DNA from 3 places in the Rhodopila sp. genome. Region 1 is predicted to be linked to each of the others. Evidence: predicted binding sites of a transcription regulator. Region 1 holds the regulator's gene; each other region holds the start of a gene.
The links. The regulator LexA, encoded in region 1, represses DNA repair genes until DNA is damaged. The targets are predictions, from matches to a motif close to TGTTCTANNTANGTTC.

Region 2: ACQY4T_RS21090 (putative DNA modification/repair radical SAM protein) is a predicted target of LexA. The motif match lies at 1,787-1,802, and genes of this name have one in related genera.
Region 3: uvrA (excinuclease ABC subunit UvrA) is a predicted target of LexA. The motif match lies at 2,601-2,616, and genes of this name have one in related genera.

Annotation. Positions count from the first base shown of each region.
Region 1 is NZ_OZ255846.1:3,627,000-3,631,214, forward strand. It holds gene ACQY4T_RS17770 (acetate--CoA ligase family protein) at 1-1,444, shown strand, start outside; gene lexA (transcriptional repressor LexA) at 1,599-2,324, opposite strand; gene ACQY4T_RS17780 (molybdopterin molybdotransferase MoeA) at 2,467-3,672, opposite strand; partial or broken gene ACQY4T_RS17785 (IS5 family transposase) at 4,079-4,215, shown strand, end outside.
Region 2 is NZ_OZ255846.1:4,353,366-4,357,580, forward strand. It holds gene ACQY4T_RS21085 (MFS transporter) at 1-1,190, opposite strand, end outside; gene ACQY4T_RS21090 (putative DNA modification/repair radical SAM protein) at 1,841-3,049, shown strand; gene ACQY4T_RS21095 (TIGR03915 family putative DNA repair protein) at 3,046-3,831, shown strand; gene ACQY4T_RS21100 (glutathione S-transferase N-terminal domain-containing protein) at 3,837-4,215, opposite strand, start outside.
Region 3 is NZ_OZ255846.1:4,986,600-4,990,814, forward strand. It holds gene uvrA (excinuclease ABC subunit UvrA) at 1-2,555, opposite strand, end outside; gene ACQY4T_RS24030 (amidohydrolase family protein) at 2,855-4,215, shown strand, end outside.

The sequences.
Region 1 (4,215 bases):
GACGCCGGACCGGCTGTTGCTCGCGGCGGACAATGCGTGGGCGGCCGACAAGCCGTTGGTGATATTCAAGATGGCGACCGGCGAGCAAGGTGCGCAGGCCGCCATGTCGCATACCGGATCACTGGCTGGTTCGAATGCGTCCTATCGAGCCGTCTTCAAGCGCGCGGGCGCGGTCGTGGTGGACGACTTCGAGGCGTTGATGGAAACGGCTGCGTTCTTTGCCAAGGCGCCGGCGCCGACAGCATCGGGCGCGGCGATCGTCGCAGCCTCGGGCGGGGCCGCGATCATGGCGGCTGATCGCGCTGAGCAGCACGGCGTGCCGCTGCCGCAACCGTGTGCCGACGTGCGGGCGATTCTGGAGTCACGCATCCCTGAGTTTGGGTCATCACGCAACCCCTGCGACGTCACCGCGCAAATCCTGGCCGACCCGGAATCGCTTGGCGTTTGCGCGAACGCTCTGCTGAGCGACCCGCAATACGGCGTTCTGGTTTCGCCTTTGACCTATGGCTATGCGCCGTCGGCGAAACGGCCGCAGACCTACAGCGCGTTGGCCGAGCAGCACGGCAAGATGGCCTGCGTTGCGTGGCAGACGGAATGGCAGGATGGACCGGGCGTCGTGGAGGCCAATCAGTGCAACAAGGTTGCGCTGTTCCGGTCGATGAGCGCGTGTTTCGCCGCATTGGCCGCTTGGCAATGGCGTGCCGATAAGCGCATGGCTGGTGCCCAAACTGTCGCCTCAACGTCGGCTGAAACGCTGGTTCGGGCCAGGGAATTGCTTGCGGCTGCTGATGGGCGGACCCTTACGGAGCGCGAGGCGAAGGTGGTCTTGGGGTTTTATGGTGTGCCCGTCGTCGGCGAGCGGCTAGCGACATCGATTGAAGACGCAGTGAACGCGGCGGCGGCGCTCGGTTATCCGGTGGTGCTGAAGGTCGAGTCTCCGGACCTGCTGCACAAAACCGAGGCGGGGGTGATCCGGCTGAACCTGCGCGATTCTGACGAGGTGCGGGAGGGTTATGCGGCAGTGATGGCGAACGCGGCAAAGGTCTCGCCACCGCCGCTGATCCACGGGGTGCTGGTGCAGCCCTTGGTGCCGCAGGGGATCGAGATCGTTGTGGGGGCTCGTAACGATGCTTTATTCGGACCGATGATCGTTGTCGGGCTCGGCGGCATTCTGGTCGAGGTGCTGCGAGACACCGCTTTGTCGCCGGCTCCGGTAACACCGTTTGAGGCCGCTAATCTGCTGCAGCAACTCAAGGGCGTGAAGTTGCTGGAAGGTTTTCGAGGCATGCCTGCGGTGGATATGAAGCGGTTGGCCCAGGTCATCAGCGATGTATCCCGTCTAGCGGCGGATCATCGCGATTCGATTGTGGAACTGGATGTGAACCCGGTTATTTGCGCGGGAGCTCGGATTACGGCGGTGGATGCGCTTATGGTGCTGGGGTGACGGGATGGCAGCAGGATCAACCGCTGGCAAAGCCTCGATTAGAAGTGTCGTGACGAGCTTCAGCCGCACGGTGATCAAGACTTGGCAGGTCGCCCAGACTTTGCGGGCCCGCGGCCGCGAAAATCTGGGGCACTGTCGAGCTAAACATTGGGCTTTAATATGTCCGCATCAGCGCGACGATCCGGCCCTGCACCTTGACCTGGTCAGCGGGAAAGATGCGGGTCTCGTGCCTGACATTGCATGGCTCGAGCGCGATTGAATTGCCGCGGCGGCGCAGTCGTTTCAGCGTGACCTCATTGTCGTCGACAAGTGCCACGACGATTTGCCCGTTTTCGGCGGTATCACCCTTGCGAATGATGACGGTGTCGCCGTCCAGGATCCCGGCCTCAACCATAGAGTCGCCTGCAACCTCGAGACCGTAATGTTCGCCTGGGCCAAGGAGGGCAAGCGGTACCTCGATGTAACTGGTGGTATCGCGGAGTGCCTCGATCGGCAGGCCGGCGGCGATGCGGCCGTGCATCGGCAACTGGATCGCACCTGCATCGTTCGCGGTGCGAACCCCAGAGAGACGCTGGGTGAAATCGCCTCGGATGACATTTGGCTTAAAGGCGGGCGGCATATCGCTTTCCGTGGGCGAGGACGCCGGGGTTTCGCGTGACAGCATGTTGTCCGGCAGACGCAGCACGTCCAGGGCACGAGCACGATGATGCCGACGGGCGAGATATCCCCGTTCCTCCAACGCCGAGATCAGCCGGTGGATGCCCGATTTCGACTTGAGCTTCAGAGCGTCCTTCATCTCTTCGAAACTTGGAGAAAAACCGGTCTGCTTCAGATGGCGATCGATGTAGACCAGCAGTTCGTATTGCTTGCGCGTCAACATTGCGGACTTCCTTGCGTAACCGCCGGAACAAACCGGCAACCCTGGAAGCCGTTCTATGTTGGTTCCATTGCTGTCGTCAAGCGAAACTGTGGATAATTTTGCACATCCCAGTATCTAAGCGGGGTTTCTTGAAGCTATAGCCTCACAAACCGAGCGAATCGAGTCGGATTATGCGGACCTCTGCGCCTTCCGGCAGGGCGGGGTCGTTTGGGGCACGCAAGACAAGCGCGTCGGCATTCGCCAGCCGTCGAAGCATCGCCGAATCCTGCACCGGGAAGGGGGTAACGACGAAACGGCCGTTTTCATCGATTCGCAACGTTGCCCGTAGATGGTCCGCGCGCCGATCATTCTGCTTTACTGGCGTGCCGAGGAATGCCGAGGAAACCGGTGGTGATGCGTCAGACAAACCGGACAATCGGGCCAGCGCCGGCAGCAGGAACAAGATCGCGCAGACCAAGGCGGAAACCGGGTTACCTGGCAGACCGAGAACAGGGGTGACGCCGAGTTGGCCGAACAGGAGCGGTTTGCCAGGACGCATGGCAATTTGCCAGAAATCAAGCGTCATCCCTCGAGCCTGCAGCGCCGCGATAACCAGGTCGTGGTCGCCCACCGAGGCTCCGCCCGTGGTGACCAACATGTCCATGCCGACGACCGTGTCGGCGACGGCACCTATCGCGGCCTCCTGGTCTCGCGCGACCGGCAGGATTACGGCCTCACCGCCGGCAGCTTGGACCAAGGCGGCGAGCGCATGAGAGTTGGAGCTTACGATACCACCGGGTGGAATTGGCTCGCCAGGCATAGCTATCTCGTCGCCGGTGGCCAGGATGGCGACGCGGGGGCGGCGGTGTACTGACAGCCATGGGTAATTGGCGGCGGCGGCCAAGCCGATATCGCGCGCCGTCAGTCGTCGCCCAGACCGGATCACGACATCTCCGGCGGCGAAGTCTTGCCCGGCGCGACGGATGTGCCGGCCGGCGACCGCTGAATGGTTAACACGGACACGATCGCCTTGGCGGGTAGCGTCTTCTTGAAGCAGGATGGCGTCCGCGCCGGTCGGGATAACGCTGCCAGTGAATAGGCGGATGGCTTCGCCTGGGCCAACCTGCCCGTCGAAAGGATGACCAGCCGGCGCGGCGCCGATCACGCGCAGATCGGCGTCGATGACGCCATCCATGGCGCGCAGCGCATAACCGTCCATCGCCGAGACGTCTGCGGGAGGTTGCGTCAGGCGCGCGGTCACATGCTCGGCGGTGACACGGTTCCAGGCGTTGGCAAGGGCGACGATCTCGGCAGGTTCTGCGCGCAATGCATTCAATATGCGGGCGCGGGCTTCCTCGACGCTGATCATGCTTCGCTCCTGAGACGTGAGATCATTCTGGGCGAAGGCGGTAAGCGTCTCAAGTCGCTGGCGCGAGCGGGTGGGTATCGGGCGGTCACAAGCCGCCCATGAAGTTGATACCGAGCCGTGTTAGACTCGCCTGACGTTGGTGAACAGAATCAGGCCCTTCATCATGTCGGCCAAGTTGTTACGATATGCAACGGGCTGATAGTAAGTGTCCGTCCGGAAGCTTTTTGAGTCTTTAGAGTCGGTTAGCCAGGGGGGGTTGAATTCATTGAATCTTCTGTGATTCGATCGGCGGGTTCGATTCGCGAGGTGGCTGATGTGGACGACCGAGAACCGTCATCGCTACGAGCGGGACAAGCTGCGTTACCCGTGTGACCTGACCGACGAAGAATGGGCGCAGGTGAAACCGATGATCCCGCCGGCCAAGCGCGGCGGGCGGCGGCGGGAGGTTGATGTGCGGGAAGTGTTGAATGGCATCATGTATGTCCTCAGCACCGGTTGTCCGTGGCGTTACATCCCCAAGGACCTGCCGCCGCGAAGCACGCT
Region 2 (4,215 bases), 730 kb from region 1:
ACCAGGAGTGTCCCGGCCCCGACGCAGAGTACTTTTTCCGCTCCGAAGAACTGTGCAGCATAGCCTGACATCGCAAAGCCGATCGGGCCAAGGCCCATGGCAGCAAGACTATAAATTGAAGTGACACGGGACAACACGGCGTTGGGTATGCTCTCCTGTAAAGACGTCTGGACGAGGATGTTGACGACCGCCAGGGCGACGCCGAACACGCCGCTTCCGAAAATAAGCAGCATCACTGACGCGTGAAGCGCCAGAAGTATGAGCGGCGTAGCCAGCAACGCGATCGCAAGCTGGACAACCAGGATCGGCCTTGGAGCATGAACGCGTAAGACCAGCAGGCCACCCACAATGCCGCCCACTCCGGTCGCCGATGCAATAAATCCCCACGTCCGGGCTCCATTATGGACGGAAGCAAATAGCAACGGTCCCAGGACAAAAAACGGCGCGAACGCGAGCAAATTGAGCACGCCCTGCTGAATGGTGACGAGTTGCAGCCAGCGATGGCGGTTGAACTCGCTCCAGCCGAACTTGAGGTCGTCCAGCAATGACGATCGGCGCGCTTCGCTTTGATGCGCGATGCGGACCAGTGAAATACAAGTCGCACTAACCGCGTAAGATGCGGCGTCTAGCCCGATTGCAACTGAGGCTCCGCCAAAGCCAACCAGGACGCCACCGAGCGCAGGGCCGATGATCGCCATCAGCGAGGCTGAAAGGCTCAGAACGCTGTTCGCACGTTTCAGCCGATCCATACCCGCGAGTTGCGGAAGAACGCCGCTCTCCGCCGGTCCGTAGAAGGCTGTCCCGACCCCGCCACAGGCCGCAAGACTGAGAAGAACAGGAAGGCTTGGATGCCCGACGGACAGTAACGCAGCGAGCGTGGATTGTGTGCAGCACCGGAGAAGATCAGCAGCAATCATCAGGTGCCGCCGCGCCCATCGATCCCCGACAACTCCACCAGCCAGCATGAGGAGCACGATCGGCGCGGTCTGTGCGCCGATCACCAGTCCCACGGCGGAAGCTGGGTACCCCGCGCTGAGGAGCGCGAACGTGATGGCGACCGGGATCGTCGCCGTTCCCAGCGTCGAAACGCTGAAGGCGGAGAAGAACAGCAGGAAATTCCGATCTTGCAACAACGGCAACGGGCGATTGGCTGTCGAGCCTTCGCAGGAACCGGCCGAAATTTGCGACATTCGACATCCGTGCAAGCAGGTTGAGGGGCGGGCTAAACCTTGCAACGTTCATACCAGGCCGGCGTTCCAGCCTGTAATCGGGAAGCGGCGCAATGTCGGATACGAAAAGCAAATCACCAGCGCCATCCTCGCCGCGCAGCAGGATGAAGCAGCGCGTCCTCCAACGAATACGCGATTACGCTGACCGCTCTCTCAAAATTCACCAAGACGATGACGACGCGATCCTGACATCTGCAACGGTGGGTGGTGAGGATGCCATGTGGCGCGCTGTCCTACATTCCCCTCGAGAAGGCCGGCTGGTCGAGAAGGCCGGCTGGTCGATAGTGCCTGGGCCTGATCCATAGATTGTGCGTTTAAACCGGTGTCCTCTCCGGCACCTGGGTCCTCCCCCGAGCCCGGCCCGGTTCACTCTTTGCCGCCAGAACATTTGCGCCGCCAGAAAATTAGGCGACCTACTTACGCTACGGAATTGCCATTAACCTCGAGGACAGGCCCCAGTCCTATTTCCGCACGCATACGAGCGGCAAATTTCGACGCGTCACCTGAAAAGGAATCCATTTGCCTTAAGAACGCCGCTTGACGATCCCGCCAATTTCGAACATAACAAGAACATGACGACCTCCCATTCTCTGGCTTCGGCGCTTCCAGTCATGGACAAGCTAGCCATCCTGGCCGACGCGGCGAAATACGACGCCTCTTGCGCGTCGTCGGCCGCGCCGAAGCGAAACTCTCGCGACGGCGCGGGTATGGGATCGAGCACTGGAAACGGTATCTGCCATTCCTATACGCCTGATGGGCGGTGTGTTTCGTTGCTCAAGATTTTGCTGACCAACGCCTGTGTGTATGACTGCGCGTATTGCATCAACCGACGATCCTCGAACGTGCGGCGGACCCGCTTCACCGTAGGCGAGGTCGTCAACCTGACGCTTGCGTTCTATCAGCGTAATTACATCGAAGGCCTGTTTCTCTCGTCCGGGATAATTCGTTCCTCGGATTATACCATGGAAAGTCTGGTCCGTGTCGCTCGAACCCTGCGCGAGACACATTCGTTCCGGGGCTACATTCACCTCAAGACCATCCCGGACGCCAGCGCCGACCTGATCCGACAGGCCGGGCTTTATGCGGATCGGCTGTCGATCAATCTCGAGATGCCGACCACCGACGCTCTGCGGCGCTTCGCACCGGAAAAGCAGGCGCCGTCGATCCACCGCACGATGAACGATCTCAGCCACCAAATCGCCGATGCCAAGATGGAGCCAAGGGCCCCGCGATTTTCGCCGGCGGGCCAAACCACCCAGATCATCGTCGGCGCCGACAACAGCAGCGACGCCGTTGTCCTGACCGCGGCCAACAGCCTGTACGTCAAGTATCGTTTGAAACGTATCTACTATTCCGCATTCTCCCCGATTCCCGATGCCAGCCAGGCGCTGCCTGCCCGCGCGGCACCGCTGGAACGCGAACATCGGCTGTACCAGGCCGATTGGCTCATGCGGTTCTACGGATATTCCGCAGCCGAAATACTGGCCGGAACCAGTGACAACATGCTGGACCAGGACATCGACCCGAAACTCGCATGGGCGTTGCGCAACCGCGACCGTTTCCCGATTGACGTCAACACCGCGGATCGGGAGATGCTGCTGCGGATCCCAGGGCTGGGTGTCCGCTCAGTCGGACGACTGATCAGCGCTAGAGCCCACTGTCGATTGCGCTTGGCCGACCTGAAGCGACTTGCCGGCTCGGTCCAGCGCCTGCTCCCCTTCGTCGTGACCGCCGACCACCGACCGCTACGGCTGCTCGACCGGGCCGGGCTGCCCGCGATCATGGCGGCACGGCCGGCACAGCTTTCGCTGTTCGGATGATCTACCCCGCGATCATTCAGCGCCCCGACGATCTGGACGAATTCCGCACCATCGCGCGGCAGCTTCTGGCCGCCGGAGCCGCACCCGCCGACGTCGCATGGAGCAACGGGCCGACGCAATCGTTGTTTCAGCAGGCACTGCCCCAGGGCGAACGGGTCGCCGCCGTCCCGCGCTCCTTTATTACGCTTGCGTCGGCCGTCATCTGCCATCGCGACGACCAGCGCTGGTCCCTGCTGTATCAGGCGTTGTGGCGTCTGGATCGCGGCGAATCGGCGCTGATGCACCAGGTTGCCGATCCGCTGATGCATCGGCTTGCGCGGATGGCGGACGCGGTCAAGCACGATCAGCACCGGATGACGGCGTTCCTCCGGTTTCGCATGGTGCGGGAAAGCGACGACGAATTGTATATCGCGTGGTATCAGCCGCGGCACCGTATCCTGCGCCGCACCTCGGCCTTCTTCATCGACCGCTTCACCAACATGCGGTTTTCCATTCTGACGCCGGATCTGACGCTGCACTGGGACCGCCACTCCGAGCGCTTCGCACCCGGATTGCGACGCGAGGACGCATCGTCGAAAGACGCGGTGGAGGACTGGTGGCGACGCTATTACGCCGCCATCTTCAACCCGGCGCGGTCGAACGCTCGGCTGTTGCAAAGGCACATGCCCAAGCAGTTCTGGCGCGACCTTCCCGAGGCTTCGCTCATCACGCAATTGATCGCCGAAGCGGGCGGCCGAACCGATCAGATGATCCGAAACTCCGCGGACCAGTCCTTGCCGTAAGCCAATCACGCCGGCGCGGTCTGCGCCATGCCGTGGTTCTGGGCGAACGCCTCATGCCAGGCGGACAACTTCGCATGCCCATTGCGCCATTCGTCGGAAGCAAAACGAAAGTCCAGATACCCAAGCGCGCAGGCGACCGTAATCGATCCGATATCGATGTGTTTGTGCGGCGGATCCGCCTCCAGCGTATCGACCGTTCGGCTGATCGCCTGCTTGTAGCGGGCAATCTGGGCATCACGAGCCGCCTCCCGCGGCCTGCCCTGCTCACCCCGGCACGGCACCGCGGCATCCAGGATGCCGTCGCCCAGCGACTGGAACATCAAGGCTCGCCAGCGCGGAGCACCATGAGCGGGAAACAGCGGCAGTTCCTCACCCAGGCTGTCC
Region 3 (4,215 bases), 1.4 Mb from region 1:
GTCCGTCCGGTCGCACGCCGAGCCAGTTCCTTGGATAGCTTGATCCGTTGCGCCTCACCGCCGGACAAGGTGGTGGCCTGCTGGCCCAGCGCGATGTAGCCCAGCCCGACCTGCTGCAAGATCTTCAGCCGGTCATGGATCCGCGGCTGAGCGCTGAAATAGGGCACCGCCTCGTCCACCGTCATCGCCAGCACCTCGGCGATCGACTTGTCGCGGAACTTTATCTCCAACGTTTCGCGATTATAGCGTTTGCCCTTGCACGTATCGCAGGTGACATAGACGTCGGGCAGGAAGTGCATCTCGATCTTCAGCAGCCCATCGCCCTGACACGCCTCGCAGCGGCCGCCCTTGACGTTGAAGCTGAACCGGCCCGGCTTATAACCCCTGGCGCGCGCTTCCGGCAGTTCGGCAAACCAGTCGCGGATCGGCGCGAACAGGTCGGTGTAGGTCGCCGGGTTCGATCGCGGCGTCCGCCCGATCGGCGACTGGTCGATGTCAATGATCTTGTCGAGCTGGTCCAGCCCCTCGATCCGGTCGTGCGCCGCTGGCACCAGGCCCGCGCTCATCAACCGCCGCGCCGCCGCCTTGTACAGCGTATCCACCACCAGCGTCGATTTGCCGCCGCCGGAAACCCCGGTAACGCAGGTGAACGTGCCCAGCGGAAAATTCGCCGAGGTCGCCTTCAGGTTGTTGCCACGCGCGCCAACAACCCGCAGCACCCGGTCCTTCTGCATCGGCCGGCGCATCGCCGGCACCCCGATCTGACGCCGGCCCGACAGATAGTCCCCGGTCAACGATTTCAGGTTCGCCGAGACCTCCGCCGGCGTGCCCTCGGCAATGACGTGCCCGCCATTGATCCCCGCCGCCGGTCCCATGTCGATCAAATGGTCCGCCGCTCGGATCGCGTCCTCGTCGTGCTCCACCACCAGCACGGTGTTGCCCAGGTCGCGCAGCCGCCGCAACGTTCCCAGCAGCCGTTCATTGTCGCGCTGATGCAGCCCGATCGAGGGTTCGTCCAGCACATACAACACCCCGGTCAGACCGGATCCGATCTGACTGGCCAGCCGGATCCGCTGCGACTCGCCACCCGACAACGTCGCCGACCCACGCGACAAAGTCAGGTAATCCAGTCCGACATCGACCAGGAACCGCAGCCGATCGACGATCTCCCGCAAGATCCGCCCGGCGATCTCCTGCCGCTGAGCGGTCAGTTGCGGCAACACCGCGCCGAACCAATCCAGCGCCGCGCGGATCGACAGATCTGACGCCTCGGCGATGTTCTTGCCGGCCACCCGGACCGACAGCGCCTCCGGCTTCAGCCGAGCGCCATTGCACACCACGCAAGGTTTCTCCGCCTGGTAGCGCGCCATCTCCTCGCGTACCCAGACGCTGTCTGTCTCCTGCCAGCGGCGCTGCAGGTTGCGCAGCACACCCTCGAACGGCTTGGTCACCGTGTAACTGCGCACGCCGTCCTTGTAGGTGAAGGCGATCGGCGCATCTCCGGTGCCGAACAGGATGGCGTGCCGCACATCCGCTGGCAGGTCGTGCCAGGGCGTCTTGGTGGTCTGCTTGTAATGCCGCGCGATGCTCTGCAGCGTCTGGTCATAGTAGGGCGACTGCGACCCCGCCCAAGGCGCGATCGCCCCATCAGCCAACCCGGCTCGGTCATCGGGAACCACCAGCTCGGGGTCGAAAAAGCTCTCGACCCCCAGCCCGTCGCAAGCCGGACAGGCACCGTGCGGAGAATTGAAGCTGAACAGCCGAGGCTCGATCTCCTCGATGGAAAAACCGCTCACCGGACAAGCGAAGCGCGAGGAAAACACCGTGCGCTCCCCCGAATCCGGGTTTTCCGCATGCACGATCCCATCCGACATCGCCAACGCGGTCTCGAAACTATCCGCTAGCCGCGACGCGATACCCTCGCGCACCACCAGGCGGTCCACCACCGCCTCGATGTCGTGCTTGGTCTTGCGGTTCAGCGCCGGCACCTCGGCGATCTCGTACAGCGTGCCGTCCACCTTCACCCGAGTGAACCCGCGCCGCTGCAACTCGGCCATTTCCTTGCGATACTCGCCCTTGCGATCGCGCACCACCGGGGCCAGCAGCAGCAAACGCGTGCCTTCCGCCATCGCGGTGACCCGGTCCACCATCTGCGAAACCGTCTGCGCCTCGATCGGCAGCCCGGTCGCCGGGGAATACGGCACCCCCACCCGAGCCCAGAGCAGGCGCATATAGTCATGGATCTCGGTCACTGTCCCGACCGTCGAGCGAGGGTTCTTCGACGTCGTCTTCTGCTCGATCGAAATCGCCGGCGACAGCCCGTCGATGCTGTCGACATCAGGCTTGCCCATCAGTTCGAGGAACTGCCGCGCATAGGCCGACAACGACTCGACGTAGCGTCGCTGCCCCTCGGCATAGATCGTGTCGAACGCCAATGATGACTTGCCCGACCCGGACAGACCGGTAATCACCGTCAGCGAGTCGCGCGGAATGACCACGTCGACGTTTTTCAGATTGTGTTCCCGCGCGCCGCGCACGTGGATGGAGCCGGCCATAAATCCTGTTGTCCCCAAAACCTGTTTTCGAAGTGCGCCCACGGTTGTTCTGCGGATGTTCCCGATATGCCACGCCCTGGCCGAGGTTGGAAGTGTTTTAACCCACCTGGATATCAATGTGGCTTGGATCAGCGCCGGGGCTAGTGCGCCGGTGCCAAAGTTCGTCCTGCTTCAAGCGGAGCCAAGACAACGGTCCCTTCGACGTTCGCCACCCTCGCGGCGGACGCGGACAATAAGCTGCCGTTGAACAGTCCGCCCGACCGCGTCAGGCTGCGCCCGACCCATCGGAGCCCCGCAAGATGCCGAACGATCGCATTGTCATCCACGGCGCCTTGGTGCTCGCCTACGGCGACACCGCCGCCCGCCCCGCCGACATCGTCGTCTCAGGCGACAGCATCGAGGCGATCGAACCAGCCGGAACCGCGCAGTCCCCGCGGCAAATCGACGCCACCGGACGGCTGATCATCCCCGGCCTGGTCAACGCCCACACCCACGGCCACGGCGGCCTGGCCAAGGGCGTCGGCGACCGCTGGTCGCTGGAGCTGCTGCTTAACGCCGGACCCTGGATCAACGGCGCCCGCACCGGCCAGGACCGCTACCTCTCCACCGTGATCTCGGCGGTCGAGATGATCCGCAAAGGCTGCACCGCCTGCTACGATCTGTCGGCAATGTTGCCTGTGCCAAGCGTCGAGGCCCTGAACGATGTAGCCCAAGCCTACGCCGATGTCGGGATGCGCGCGGTGATCGCCCCGATGATCGCCGACCGCACATTCTACCAGGCGATCCCCGGGCTGCTTGACGCCTTCCCCCCCGAACTGCGATCGCTGGCCGAGGCGATGCGCGCCGCCTCGCCCGACGCGACCCTGGCGCCGATCCGCGAAGCCGCCCGCACCTGGCGCCATCCCGCCGACCGCATCCGCCTGGGCATCGCACCCACCATCCCGCTGCACTGTTCCGACGATTTCCTCGCCGGCTGCCGCGATCTCGCCGCCGAGTTCGGCCTGCCGGTGCACACCCATCTGGCCGAATCGGCGGTCCAGCGCACCGGCGCGCTGAAACGCTACGGCACCACCCTGACCGCCCACCTGCACCGCATGCGCCTGCTGGGCCCCGGCTTCAGTGCCGCCCACGCGATCTGGATCGACGACGCCGAGATCGAACTGCTCGCCCGGCATGGCTGCGCGTTGGCGCACAACCCCGGGTCCAACCTGCGGCTGGGCAACGGCATCGCCGACATCCGCCGAACCATTGCCGGCGGCGTGACGGTCGGCGTCGGCACCGACGGCTCGTCGTCCTCGGACAACCAGAACATGTTCGAGGCGACAAGGCTGGCCGCCTTCGTCTCGCGCGTGTTCGACCGCCCGCCCGAAGACTGGATCGCCGCCCCCGAAGCGCTCCAGATGGCAACCGAGGGCAGCGCCGCGGTGCTCGGCATGGCTGACCGGATCGGCCGGATCGCCGTCGGCTACAAGGCCGACCTGGTGTTCCTCGACCTCGATCACGTCAACCTCGTGCCGTTGAACGACGCCATCAACCAGTTGGTCAACGGCGAGGACGGCGCCGCAGTTCGCGACGTCATGGTCGGCGGCCGCTTCGTGCTGCGCGACGGCAAATTGCCCGACCTGGACTGGCCGCGCATCGCCGCTCAGGCACGCGACGC